DNA from 2 places in the Mesorhizobium sp. M0904 genome. Region 2 is predicted to be linked to the other one. Evidence: riboswitches for the same ligand, from Rfam matches in the RefSeq annotation. Region 2 holds a riboswitch; the other holds the start of a gene.

The links. Region 2 has a riboswitch for thiamine pyrophosphate ahead of thiB (thiamine ABC transporter substrate binding subunit). Riboswitches for the same ligand answer to the same signal wherever they lie in the genome.
Region 1: another riboswitch for thiamine pyrophosphate. It lies ahead of thiC (phosphomethylpyrimidine synthase ThiC); the one in region 2 lies ahead of thiB (thiamine ABC transporter substrate binding subunit).

What each region holds. Positions count from the first base shown of each region.
Region 1 is NZ_JAMYOC010000013.1:48,533-55,721, forward strand. It holds gene NKH80_RS15455 (putative bifunctional diguanylate cyclase/phosphodiesterase) at 1-83, opposite strand, end outside; gene queC (7-cyano-7-deazaguanine synthase QueC) at 1,215-1,913, shown strand; gene queD (6-carboxytetrahydropterin synthase QueD) at 1,913-2,269, shown strand; gene queE (7-carboxy-7-deazaguanine synthase QueE) at 2,266-3,003, shown strand; TPP riboswitch at 3,281-3,397, shown strand; gene thiC (phosphomethylpyrimidine synthase ThiC) at 3,500-5,335, shown strand; gene thiO (glycine oxidase ThiO) at 5,332-6,333, shown strand; gene thiS (sulfur carrier protein ThiS) at 6,302-6,499, shown strand; gene NKH80_RS15490 (thiazole synthase) at 6,502-7,189, shown strand, end outside.
Region 2 is NZ_JAMYOC010000007.1:52,359-59,547, reverse strand. It holds gene NKH80_RS09460 (ABC-F family ATP-binding cassette domain-containing protein) at 1-1,638, opposite strand, end outside; gene NKH80_RS09455 (thiamine diphosphokinase) at 1,640-2,284, opposite strand; TPP riboswitch at 2,425-2,539, shown strand; gene thiB (thiamine ABC transporter substrate binding subunit) at 2,583-3,596, shown strand; gene thiP (thiamine/thiamine pyrophosphate ABC transporter permease) at 3,837-5,456, shown strand; gene thiQ (thiamine ABC transporter ATP-binding protein) at 5,453-6,244, shown strand; gene NKH80_RS09435 (M48 family metalloprotease) at 6,499-7,189, shown strand, end outside.

The DNA.
Region 1 (7,189 bases), on a different contig from region 2:
GGTTCGATCGTCGAGGGCCCGCCAAAAGCGCGCAGATCTCCCGCCAGAAGGTCACCGAACCTTGCGGTAGACAGGCGCTGCATACTCTTTCACTCCCCCGTCCTAGAGTAGTAGCTGCGTGTTGGTCCCCTATCACCGAACAATTCGGAAAAAGTAAATTTCAACCGCAAATTTTGGCAAATCCAGTAGGGAAAGGTCTGCGGCGAAAAATCGAAGATACCGAAAACCGCAACGCTCCCTTGCCAAACGCCGACCTAACATGGTCCATGTTCGCTATCCGAGCGAAATCGTGACCCGTTCTGTCTGGCCCTACTTCCGCTTCAATCTGAGCCTGCGCGATGTCGAGGAAATGCTGCGATCGCGGGATCGTCGTTCCTACGAGATCATCCGCCGATGGTGCCGAAAACATGGCCCTGATTATGCGCGCCGCATACGCCGCACGGCGCCGACGAAAGACCGTGTCGGCACCTCGCCGACGGTCGAGGAAGCGTGGGATCCGGAGGCATCGCACCCATCGGCTGCACTCAGATGGACCGGTAGAAGGAAGCGGCGGGCAGGAACATGTGCCTTTGCGACGAGGGGACGATGGAAGCGGCGCCTACCATGGGTGCTGCGCCAAAGCCGGCGTGGGCGGTAGGGCCGACTGCGTTAGGATTGAAAGCTGCCCTTTGTCGAGCCGTCAGATGACGGGCTGCGCATGGAGGATTCCGGCCCAACAACATTGTAGTTCGGATCGCACCCATACTGACAATCCACGCCGAGTTATTCCGCCACAAATCCCCAATTGACCTCCGGATAAACTCTACGCGTCGGATCACGGCGGCCGGGACAGCGAAGCAGAACTGAAAGCAAGCCCAGTCGGGTGTGATCGAGGTGACCGTCAGCGCCTGCAAGCGGCCCTTGGCCAGCGCCGATGGCTACCTAACCCGGGCGTTTCTTTCGCCTCTCATCGCAGCTTCAAGGTCCGCGGCCAGAGGGCGCCGCGCTATCGACGGTTGACGGCGACACAGTCAACACCAGCTGCTTCTGCCTGTTGGCCACCCAATCGCGCATAAAGGACAACTTGCGCAGTATTCCCTTTGGGCGCCAAGAGCGGCAGAATCGTTGCGTTTAAATTGCACCTTACGCATTCACAAAACCGCCCCCTTGGAGTACTGGGAGCGCAGAGAAATCTCCGGTCGCAGCCTTACCCGGTCAAAACAAGGACTCAAACCATGAATGCCCTCGTCATCTGCTCCGGCGGATTGGACTCTGTTTCGCTCGCTCACAAGGTGGCGACCGAGCAGAAACTCATTGGCCTGCTATCGTTCGATTACGGCCAGAGGCACAAAAAGGAACTCGGCTTTGCCTCTATCTGCGCCAAACGGCTGGGTGTTCCGCACCAGATCGTCGATATCCGCGATGTCGGCGGGAACCTAGGCGGCTCGGCGCTGACTGATAGTGTGGACGTGCCCGACGGGCACTATGCCGAAGACTCCATGAGGATCACGGTGGTGCCGAACAGGAACGCCATCATGCTGGCTATCGCCTTCGGGGTTGCCGCCGCGCGGAAGGCCGATGCGGTGGCCACTGCCGTCCATGGCGGAGATCATTTCATCTATCCCGATTGCCGGCCCGCTTTTATCGACGCCTTTCAGGCGATGCAGAACCATGCACTCGCAGGCTACGCCGATATCGGCCTTTATGCTCCCTATGTGAATATGTCGAAGGCTGACATCGTCAGCGAGGGGGCAAAGTACGCCACGCCGTTCGAGGCGACTTGGTCCTGCTACAAGGGCGGCGCACGTCATTGCGGTCGCTGCGGGACATGCGTCGAACGGCGCGAAGCATTCGATCTGGCCGGCATTGCCGACCCGACAGATTATGAGGACGCGGACTTCTGGCTCCACGCTATCCAGACAAGGAGCGCGTGATGTTCCGCATTACCAAAGAGTTCCACTTCTCGGCCTCGCATCAGCTCACCTCCTTGCCACCAGATCATCAGTGCGCGCGTCTACACGGCCACAACTACATCGTCGTAGTGGAGCTTTCAGGTGGCGAACTGGACGAACATGGCTTTGTGCGCGACTACCAAGACCTGGCGGCGCTCAAGCACTACATCGACGGGACGTTCGACCATCGCCATCTTAACGACGTCCTGGGGCATGACCGTGTCACGGCGGAATGTCTGGCCAGGCACTTCCACGACTGGTGCAAGGTGCGGCTACCACAAACCTCCGCCGTGCGGGTGAGCGAGACGCCGAAAACCTGGGCGGAATACCGGCCATGACGTGCGCAATGCATCCCGGAATTCGCGTCAGCGAGATTTTTGGGCCGACCATTCAGGGCGAAGGCATGCTGATCGGCTTGCCGACGGTGTTCGTAAGAACGGGCGGGTGCGATTATCGCTGTTCCTGGTGCGACAGCCTGTATGCGGTGGACAGTCGCTTCCGCCATGATTGGGAGATGATGTCTGCCGACGCGGTGTGGCAAAAGGTCATTGCGCTTTCCGGCGGCCAGCCCGTGATGGTGTCGCTGTCGGGCGGCAATCCGGCCATCCAGCCGCTTGGCCAGCTGATCAACCGCGGGCATGGTGAGGGCTACCGCTTTGCATTGGAAACCCAAGGATCGGTGTCCAAGCAATGGTTCGCGGATCTCGACGTGCTTGTGCTCAGCCCCAAGCCGCCCTCAAGCGGAATGACGACGGATTGGGCCGCATTCGACGCCTGCATCGAGGCGGCGCAGGATAAGCCGCAGATGGCGCTCAAGCTCGTCGTCTTCGACGATGACGACTATGCCTATGCCAAGGACGCTGCGGCGCGCTATCCGCAATTGCCCGTCTATCTCCAGCCCGGCAATCACACGCCGCCGCGTCCCGGTAACGAAGACGCGTTGATCGACATGGCCGGTGTGATGAAACGCATGGAATGGCTGGTCGAAAAGGTGACCCGCGACAGGTGGTTCGAGGCGCGTGTACTGCCGCAGCTTCATGTTCTGCTGTGGGGAAACAAACGGGGCGTCTAGCCCACGCGGAAGGATTGCCGATGACGAGCAAGACAGACATCTAAAGCAAACTCACCCAATCGGGCGATAGCAACGTCGGTTCGGCAAGCCCGAAAATGCCGTGCTGGAAAAGGTTCCGAATCCGCATGGGCTGGCCTTATTGTGGGCGCTTCAGCGCTCCTCTGGGGCGTGACTTGCTCTCGATACGTGCGCGCGCTTCCGCTGGGTTTGAGTGGTCGCCGATCGCCGCCATGGGCCAAATGCGCTTGACAAAATAGCGTCGGCTTGTTCAACGTAAGTCATTCACCAGGGGAGTCCCGGCAAGGGGCTGAGATACTGCTGGCTTTCGCGGCGCAGTGACCCGTTGAACCTGATCCAGTTCATACTGGCGTAGGGACGGTGCAAGCGCTTTGCGGGAGTTTACGCCCGAGGTCCTGTTTCGGCAGGTCGACAGAAGCGTCTTTTCATCTTCCGGCACAGAACTGGGTCTCCAATGCACGAGCAAAGGAGCCTTAAGATGAATGCCCTCACCCCCGCCGTGTCGACGGGACCGCTGCCTGCCTCACGCAAAATCCACAAATCCGGTACCATCCACCCGCAGCTCAGGGTGCCGATGCGCGAAATCTCCGTCCATCCGACGGCCGGCGAACCGCCCGTCACCGTCTACGATCCGTCCGGCCCCTATACAGACCCGACTGTCGAAACCAGCATCGAAAATGGCCTTGCACGGCTTCGCCACGAATGGATTACGGCGCGGGGCGATGTCGAAGTCTATGACGGCCGCCATATCCGGCCGGAAGACAATGGATTTGCGGTGGGCGAACGCCTGACACCGGAATTTCCCATCCGCCACCGACCGCTCAGAGCCAAAGCAGGCAAGGCGGTGACGCAGCTTGCCTATGCACGCGCCGGCATCATCACACCCGAAATGGAGTTCGTCGCCATTCGCGAGAACCTTGGTCGCGAGATCCTGCACGGCAAGCTTGAGCGCGACGGCGAGGCTTTCGGCGCGACGCTGCCCGATTTCGTCACGCCCGAATTCGTCCGCGACGAGGTGGCGCGCGGACGGGCGATCATTCCCGCCAACATCAACCATCCCGAAAGCGAGCCGATGATCATCGGCCGCAATTTCCTGGTGAAGATCAACGCCAATATCGGCAACTCCGCTGTCACCTCCTCGATGGCCGAAGAGGTCGAAAAGATGGTCTGGGCGATCCGCTGGGGCGCCGATACGGTGATGGACCTGTCGACCGGCCGCAATATCCACAACATCCGCGACTGGATCGTCCGCAATGCGCCGGTGCCGATCGGCACGGTGCCGCTCTACCAGGCGCTCGAGAAGGTTGGCGGCATTGCCGAGGATCTGACCTGGGAGGTGTACCGCGACACGCTGATCGAACAGGCCGAACAGGGCATTGACTATTTCACCATCCACGCCGGCGTGCGGCTGCCTTACATCCCGCTGACCGTCGACCGGGTCACTGGCATCGTCTCGCGCGGCGGCTCGATCATGGCCAAATGGTGCCTGCACCATCACCGGGAAAGCTTCCTTTACGAGCATTTCGCCGAAATCTGCGACATCTGCCGCGCCTATGATGTGTCCTTCTCGCTCGGTGACGGCCTTCGTCCCGGCTCGATCGCCGATGCCAACGACGCCGCGCAATTCGCCGAGCTGGAAACGCTCGGCGAGCTGACCAAGATCGCCTGGGCGAAAGATTGCCAGGTGATGATCGAGGGGCCCGGCCACGTGCCGATGCACAAGATCAAGCAGAACATGGACAAGCAGCTCGCGGTCTGCGGCGAAGCGCCGTTCTATACGCTTGGACCGCTCACCACCGACATCGCGCCGGGCTACGATCACATCACCTCCGGCATCGGTGCGGCGATGATCGGCTGGTTCGGCACCGCCATGCTCTGCTACGTCACGCCGAAGGAACATCTCGGCCTTCCCGATCGCAACGACGTCAAGACCGGCGTGATCACCTACAAGATCGCGGCGCATGCCGCCGACCTGGCGAAGGGTCACCCGGCGGCGAAGATCCGCGACGACGCGCTGTCGCGGGCCAGATTCGAGTTCCGCTGGGAGGACCAGTTCAACCTGTCGCTCGATCCCGAAACAGCGCGGTCCTTCCACGACCAGACCTTGCCCAAGGAGGCGCACAAGCTGGCGCATTTCTGCTCGATGTGCGGACCGAAATTCTGCTCGATGCGAATTTCCCACGACATCCGCGCCGAAGCGCAGAAGGAGGGCATGGCGGCGATGGCGGCGAAATACCGCGAGGGCGGCGATCTCTACCTGCCGGCGGACGAGACCGGCGCACCGCTCATACCTCAGCCAGGTGAGCCATCATGAAGGTGCTGGTCAAAGGGGCCGGCGTTGCCGGCCTCACCGCCGCCTTCGAGCTCGCCGCACGCGGCGCGGCGGTTTCCGTTGCCGAGACAAGGCCTGGCCTTGGGGGCAATGCGTCGTGGTTCGCCGGCGGCATGTTGGCGCCATGGTGCGAGCGCGAAAGCGCCGAGCAGCCGGTGCTGGATCTCGGGCGCGGTGCCGCCGACTGGTGGGATGCCGCAACGCCCGGCCAGGTGACGCGGGCCGGAACGCTGGTCGTGGCCGCGCCGCGCGATGCTGGCGAGCTCGACCGGTTCGCCAGCCGCACGTCGGGCCATCGGCACGTCGAGGAAGATGAAATTGCCTTGCTGGAGCCCGACCTCGCCGGCCGCTTCCGCCGTGGATTGCTCTTCCCCGATGAGGCCCATCTCGACCCGCGCCAGGCTATGGCGGAACTTCATGACAAGCTGGCGGCGATGGGCGTCGAATTCCGCTTCGATGCCGATGCCCGGCATGTTTGCGGTTTCGATGGTCAGCTCGACTGCACCGGAATGGCAGCAGCCGATAATAGGCTGCGCGGCGTTCGCGGCGAGATGCTGATCCTGCGCACGCCTGATATCTCGCTGTCGCGCCCGGTCAGGCTGCTGCATCCGCGCTTTCCACTCTATGCAGTGCCGCGCACCGACCACCGTTTCATGATCGGCGCGACGATGATTGAAAGCCAGTCCGCCGGACCAGTCACGGCTCGCTCCATGATGGAGCTGCTGGGTGCTGCCTATGTCGTCCATCCGGCCTTTGGCGAGGCAGAGATTGTTGAAACCGGTGTCGGCGTCCGCCCAGCCTTTCTCGACAATTTGCCGCGCGTCGAAACGAACGGTGAGATCATCGCGATCAACGGGCTCTATCGTCACGGTTTTCTCCTCGCCCCCGCCATGGCGCGCCAGGCTGCCGACCTGGTTTTCAGTCAAGACAGAAGCAAGGAGCTTGCTCATGAAACTGATGGTCAACGGCGAAGCGCATGAGGTTGCCGCCACCACGCTGGCCGAGCTGCTTGCCGCGCTTGACTATGAGGGCGATTGGCTCGCGACCGCCGTCAACAACGACCTCGTGCACAAAGCCAGCCGGGCGGAATTCCAATTGAACGACGGCGACCGGATCGAAATCCTCTCGCCCATGCAGGGAGGCTAGCCATGTTCGATCTTCTCGGGACGACGCTTCCCTCCCGCCTGCTTCTCGGCACGGCTCAATATCCTTCGCCGGCTATCCTTTCCGATGCGGTCCAGGCATCGGGCACGTCGGTGGTGACCGTGTCCCTGCGGCGTGAAATGGCCGGCGGCAGGGACGGCGAAAAATTCTGGTCGTTGATCCGCTCGCTCGGCGTCAGAATCCTGCCCAACACTGCTGGCTGCCACTCCGTCAAGGAAGCGGTCACGACTGCGAAAATGGCGCGCGAAGTCTTCGGTACGAGCTGGGTCAAGCTCGAAGTGATCGGCAACCACGACACCCTGCAGCCGGATGTGTTCGGTCTGGTCGAAGCCGCCCGCATCCTGTGCGAGGACGGTTTTGCTGTATTCCCCTATACTACCGACGACCTTGTCGTTGCCGAGCGGCTGCTTGCGGCGGGCTGCAAGGTCTTGATGCCGTGGTGCGCGCCGATCGGTTCCGCTCTCGGACCGATCAACATCACGGCGCTGCGCTCGATGCGCGGACATTTCCCAGGCGTTCCGCTGATCGTGGATGCGGGGCTCGGACGGCCGTCGCACGCGGCAACCGTCATGGAGCTCGGCTTTGACGCCGTACTCCTGAACACCGCGGTCGCCAAGGCGGCCGATCCGGTCGGCATGGCGCGTGCGTTCGGCAAGGCGGTCGAGGCCGGTC
Region 2 (7,189 bases):
GATCTTCTTGGGCAAGGTTTCCAGCGCGAATTTCTGCTTGAACGACAGTTTCTTTGCCGGGCCCTTGGGAGCGACCGCGTCGCTCCTGCTTGCGGCCGTCGCCTCGCTGGTCTCTGCCTTCGGCCGCGCCTTGCGGTCGTCCAGCCTGGTGCCGCCGCGCTGCGCCAGCATGTCGGAATAGCCGCCGGCATATTCGATCCAGCGGCCATCACCATCCGGCGCGATGATGCTGGTCACGGTGCGGTCGAGGAAATCGCGATCGTGGCTGACCAGGATCACCGTGCCGGCAAAGCCGGCGACCAGTTCCTGCAGCAACTCCAGCGTCTCCACATCGAGGTCGTTGGTCGGCTCGTCGAGCACAAGCAGGTTTGCCGGCCGCGCCAAAACGCGGGCGAGAATCAGCCGTGCCCGCTCGCCGCCCGAAAGCTCGCGCACCGGCGTGCGCGCCTGTTCCGGCTTGAACAGGAAGTCTTTCATGTAAGAGACGACGTGGCGCTGTTCGCCATTGATGACCAGGTTCTCGCCGCGACCGTCGGTGAGATACTGCGCCAGTGTCTCCTGTGGATCGACGGCCTCGCGCTTCTGGTCGAGCGTGGCGATCTCCAGATTGGTGCCGAGCCGCACCGTGCCTGCGTCCGGCTTCAATTCGCCGGTCAGCATCTTCAACAGCGTCGTCTTGCCAGCGCCGTTCGGCCCGACCAAGCCAACGCGATCGCCGCGCTGGATGCGGGTCGAAAATCCCTTGACCACGATCAGATCGCCAAAGCTCTTCTCGATGTTCCTGGCCTCTATCACCAGCTTGCCGGATTCGGCGGCGTCGCTGGCTGTCATCGTCGCCGCACCCTCGGCGCCGCGATGACCGCGAAAGCGCTGGCGCATGGTCTGCAACTCACCGAGCCGGCGCATGTTGCGCTTGCGCCGCGCTGTCACGCCATAGCGCAGCCAGTGCTCCTCGCGGACGATCTGGCGACCGAGCTTGTGCTGCTCGCGCTCTTCCTCCTCCAGCACCGTGTCGCGCCATTGCTCGAAATAGCCAAAGCCCTTGTCGAGACGGCGGGTCTGCCCGCGGTCGAGCCAGATTGTGGCGCGTGACACGCGCTCGAGAAAACGGCGGTCATGCGAGATGACGACCAGTGCCGAGGAGGTGCGGGCAAGCTCCTCCTCCAGCCATTCGATGACCGACAGGTCAAGATGGTTTGTCGGCTCATCGAGGAGGAGAATGTCGGGCTCCGGCGCCATGACGCGGGCGAGTGCCGCACGCCTCGCCTCGCCGCCGGAGAGGTCGTTCGGCCGTTCTTCGCCGGTCAGGCCGAGATGCTCCATCAGATAGGTGGCGCGATAGGGATCGTCGGCGGGCCCGAGCCCCGCCTCGACATAGGCGCGGACGGTCGCAAAACCTTCCATGTCGGGCATTTGCGGCAAGTAGCGCACGGTTGCCGAAGGCTGGCGGAAGACTTCGCCGTCCTGCGGCTCGATCAGCCCGGCGGCGATCTTGAGGAGCGTCGACTTGCCCGAACCGTTTCGGCCGACCAAGGCGATCTTGTCGCCAGCTGAGGCCGTCAGGGCGGCACCGTCGAGCAGCGGCGTGCCGCCAAAGGTCAGCTTTATCCCATCGAGATTGAGAAGCGGCGGTGCCATGTCAGCTTTCAGGTAAGGGAAAAGGATGCGCGAGCAGCAGCGCGCGGCCGCTGGCCAGCGCGATTTCCAACCGGCCCCTGACCTCGTTGGAAATGGTCAGCGACGAGCCGAACGCAACCTCGACATGGTCGAGCGGCCATTTGGCACCGGTGACGCTCAGGCCGGCGAGATCGGAGAAGCCGAGCACCGAAAACAGCGTGCCGTCGGCATAGTCGAAGCCAGTCTTTCCGGGCAGCAAGGGAATGCCTTCCTGTGCGCCGCTGGTCAAAAGCACGTCCGTCCCGCCTTCCGCCAGCCGGACGCTCAGCGCCAGATGCAGGAAGATGTGGTCGGTGCGTTTGCCGCCGAAAGCGCCTGCGAGCACAAGGCTGGTCGCACCGCGTTCGAGTGCGGCGGCGATAGCGAGTTCACCGTCGGTCTTGTCCTTTTCGGCGGGAAACACCTGCCGTGGCACGGCGGCCAGATCCTCCGGCAACTCGGCAGGCACGGAATCGAAATCGCCGACCCAGAGTTCCGGCCTCAGGCCCAGCATACGGGCATGGCCGATGCCGGCATCGGCAGCGATGACGCGCGAGCCTTCGACCTGGCGGTCGAGCAGCGGCGTGCGGATGAGATCGCCGCCAAGCAGGATGGTGAATTTGCTCATATCTCGTGGCCCTTACCAGCCCTGCCCCAGAAACGGAAGAATGAAACGGAAGATGAAACGGCAGACGAAACGGAAGGCTGGGCTTTGGATGCCCGGCAAACTTCCGCTTGCGCGGCACTTCGGCCGGGCCTATGTGTCGAAACGCTCTAACGGGGTGCCGGACGCGATCTTCGCGGACCGGCTGAGAGGCAAGACTGCCAACCCGCTGAACCTGATCCGGTTTGTACCGGCGGAGGGATTAGACGCTTCGGACAGCCCGGCGCCTCAATTCCTTTCAATGCGAACGAAGGAGGCGCCGATGCGCAGTTTTTTCCACTCTCTTGTCCCGATTGTCCTGCTTGCGGCATCCGCGCTCGCCCTGCCAGGGCAGGCATCGGCACAGGATAGACTGACCGTCTATACCTATGAAAGCTTCACCGCCGATTGGGGTCCGGGACCGGCGGTGAAGAAGGCCTTCGAGGCCGAGTGCAGCTGCGTCGTCGAATTCGTCTCGGTCGCTGACGGCGTGGCGCTGCTCAACCGTGTGAAGCTGGAAGGGGCCGCCACCAAGGCCGATATCGTGCTTGGCCTCGATACCAATTTAACCGCCGACGCCAAGGCAACCGGCCTGTTTTCGCCGCATGGCGCCATATCGGATGTCAGCGTGCCGGGCGGCTGGCGCGACGATACTTTCGTGCCGTTCGACTATGGCTATTTCGCCGTCGTCTACGATACCGAAAAACTGAAGAACCCGCCGAAGAGCCTCAGGGAATTGGTCGAGGGCGATGCCGGAGAGAAGATCGTCATCCAGGACCCGCGCACCTCGACGCCGGGCCTTGGCCTGCTGTTGTGGGTCAAGTCGGTCTATGGCGACAAGGCGCCCGAAGCCTGGGCCAAGCTCAAGGCAAAGGTGCTGACGGTGACGCCAGGCTGGAGCGAGGCCTACGGCCTGTTCACCAAGGGCGAGGCGCCGATGGTGCTGTCGTATACCACGTCGCCGGCCTACCACATGGTCGCCGAAAACACCGAGCGCTACCAGGCGGCGTCCTTCGAGGAAGGCGAATACCTGCAGATCGAAGTTGCGGGGATCACCACCAAGGGCGCGAAGAACCCGCTGGCGGAAAAGTTCATCGCCTTCATGACCGGACCGAAATTCCAGGATGTCATTCCCGAAACCAACTGGATGTTCCCGGCCGGCAAGACCGACAAGCCGCTCAATCCGGCGTTCGACAAGCTTGTCAAACCGACCAAAACCTTGCTGTTCAGCCCGGAGGAAGTCGCGGCCCACCGCAAGGCCTGGGTCGATGAGTGGCTTGCGGCGATGAGCAAGTAGCTTTGGCCGATTGATCGAAGATGATCGCTCTACGGCGCCCCCCTCTGTCCTGCCGGACATCTCCCCCACAAGGGGGGAGATCGGACGGCACGGCGGCTTTCGCCAGTCGCCGATGTTGCTGGAATGAGCGGAGCGCTGAAACTGCCAATCTCACCCCTTGTGGGGGAGATGTCCGGCAGGACAGAGGGGGGCGCGAAGGAACGCAATCCTCACTAAGAATCTCGAATCTGGTGGTCTAGCGTGCAACGCGCACCATCATCTGACTCCCGCGTCAACGCCGGCATCGTCGCGCTCGCCGCCATCGCGTTGCTGATCGGCGGTGCATTCACCGGGCTCGTCGTCGAAGCCACGCGCGACCCGTCCGGTGTTGTCTCCGCCTTCGATTCGTATCTCTTGCGTATCGTCCGTTTCACGCTCTGGCAGGCTCTGTTGTCGACCCTGCTCTCCGTCGCGCCAGCGCTGTTCGTCGCGCGTGCCCTGTCGCGGCATCCACAGTTTTTCGGGCGAGGCTTTATCCTGCAGCTTTTCGCCGTGCCACTGGCGCTGCCGGCCATTGTTGCCGCACTCGGTGTCTTGGCACTCTATGGCCGCGCCGGCTATTTTGCCGGCACGCTGGGCGCGCTAGGCGGCCAGAGCTGGCCCGGCATCTATGGCCTGTCGGGCATACTCGTCGCCCATGTCTTCTTCAACCTGCCGCTGGCGACGCGGCTGTTCCTGGAGGCGTTGCAGATCGTGCCGGCCGACCAATGGCGGCTGGCGAGCCAGCTTGGCATGGGTGCTGCGCCGGCCTTCCGGCTGATCGAATGGCCGCCGCTGCGTGCGGCCTTGCCGGGCGTTGCCGGGCTCGTTTTCATGCTGTGCATCACCTCCTTCACCATCGTGCTTACGCTCGGCGGCGGACCCAGCGCGACGACGCTGGAGGTTGCCATCTACCAGGCGCTGCGTTTCGACTTCGACCCGGCGCGGGCTGTGACGCTGACCCTGCTGCAGATTGCCCTGACCTTCGTGGTCGTGCTGGCCTTGACGCGGCTTGGCGCCAATATGACCGGCGACGCCAATCTGCCGGTGGCGCCGCGCCGGTATTTTTTAGCCGGTGCGGCCGAGACCGTGCTGAACGCGCTGGTGATCGGGCTGGCACTGCTATTTGTCGCCGGGCCGATGGCGGCCACGCTGGCGGCCGGGCTTGGCGCCGATCTCGGCCGCCTTGCCGGCGAGAGCGCGGTGCGGCAAGCGACGGCGACCAGTGCCGTGCTGTCCGTCTTATCGGCGCTGCTCTCCCTGGCGCTGTCGCTGTCGCTGGTCATGGCGCGCCGGGCGCTGGCGCTCACCCGGCGGACAGGCCGGCGGACGGTGCTCGAACATCTGGCCGACACCGGTGCGGGGTTCGTCCTGGTGGTGCCGCCCATCGTCATCGGCGCCGGCTGGTTCCTGCTCCTGCGCACCGTCAGCGATGTCTTTGCGATCGCCCCTGTCATGGTCGTTGCGGTCAATGCGGTGATGGCGATGCCGTTCGCCATCCGCGCCATCCGCCCTGCCTATGACGCGGCGAGCGAACGCCACGAACGGCTTTGCGCACAGCTTGGCATCTCGGCCTGGAACCGGTTGCGGCTGGTCGACTGGCCGTCGCTGCGGCGGCCGCTCGCCACCGGCTTCGCTTTCGCCATGGCGCTGTCGCTCGGCGATCTTGGCGTCATTGCGCTGTTCGGCAGCGATTCCGTGCAAACCTTGCCCTACCTGCTGCTGGCCCGCATGGGCAGTTACCGCACCGAGGATGCGGCCGGGCTGGCGCTGCTGCTCGGCCTTGTCTGCCTGGCGCTGGTGCTGACCGCGGACTGGATGGGAAGGAGGGAGAAATCATGATGCCGATCAGCCCGGAACGGTCCATTTCGGTGGAAAAAGGCGCGGCCGTGCGGCTCGATAATGTCTCGTTCAGCTATGGTGAAACGCCGCTTATATTCGATGTCGATTTCCCGGCGTCGGAAATCACCGCCATCATGGGGCCGAGCGGTTCGGGAAAGTCGACACTGCTCAATCTGGTGGCCGGTTTCGAAGCGCCACGGTCAGGCCGCGTGCTCATCGGCGGCGCCGACGTCAGCACTGCGCCGCCATCAGCGCGGCCGGTATCGATGGTGTTCCAGGAAAACAACCTGTTTGCCCATCTGTCCCTCGAGCAGAATGTCGGGCTCGGCCGCTCGCCTTCGCTCAGGCTGAGCGAGGCTGACCGCGCCGCAATCGCCGCAGCGCTGAAGCGCGTCGGCCTTGCCTGCAAGGAAAGCCGACTGCCGCGCGAACTCTCCGGCGGCGAGCGGCAGCGCGTCGCGCTCGCCCGGGTTTTAGTGCGCGACCGGCCGGTGCTGTTGCTTGACGAGCCGTTCGCTTCGCTCGGACCGGCACTGCGCGACGACATGCTCGACCTGGTGGCCGACGTCCATTCGGAGCAGCGCATGACGGTGCTATTCGTCACGCACCAGCCGGACGATGCGCGCCGTATCGGCCAAAACATGGTTTTCCTGGACGGTGGCACGGTTGCCGCGACCGGCACCGCCGCCGATTTTTTCGTTGGGGCTGGACCGGAGGCATTCCGACGCTATATCGGCTCGGGTCCGTTTGCGACTGGATCACGAGATGTTGCCCGGAAGCGGACATAATTTATGGTCAAACCGGCGGAAGGCGAAGCGGCGCTTGCTTGCCATGGTCGAGGTAGTGTGGCTAGGTCCGCCAGGAACTGGTCCGGCTTAGACCGTGATTTGCCCTTGCTGCCTCGTATCTGTCGGACGCACGAAGGACGCCGTAGAACTTGATTTTGCGCGTGATGCTTTCCGGAAATCGCGCCCGATTTTCGCGGTCACGTCCCAGGACTTGAAAGGAAGCCGACCTGCCGACCGGCATCGACAATCGGAGGCTGAAACCGCTGGCGCGCTTTCTTGCGCTGGCCGGTCTTGCCGTGGCGCTGGCAAGCTGCCAGATGTTCACGCCTCCCGACGTGCAGGAATCGGGCTTCCAGCCCTCCGACAAGCCGATTACGGTCGACAATGTCGCCGCTAACAGCAGGCTCGCCGAACTGGCGAAGGCGCAGCACCCGCGCATCCTCGCCACCTATGGCGGCGAGTATTCCGACCCCAAGCTCGAGCGCATGGTGGCCAAGGTCGTCGGCAGACTGACCGTGGTGTCGGCCAACCCGACCCAGACCTACCGCATCACCATCCTCAACTCGCCCAACGTCAATGCCTTCGCGCTGCCGGGCGGCTATCTCTACATCACCCGCGGCCTGCTGGCGTTGGCCAACGATTCAGCCGAGCTTGCCGCCGTCATTGCGCATGAGATGGGCCACGTTACGGCCAATCATGGTCTGCAGCGCCAGCAGCTGGAAGCCGAAGAGGGGTTGGCGACCAAGGTCGTTTCGGACGTGCTCGGCGACAACCCGACGGCCAAGGCGGCGCTGATCCGCGGCAAGCTGAGGCTGGCCCAGTTCTCGCGCAATCAGGAGCTGGAGGCCGATGCCATCGGCATCAAGTCGATCGGCGAAGCCGGTTTCGACCCCTACGCCGCCGGCCGCTTCCTGCAGTCGATGTCGGCCTATACCGATTTCCGCT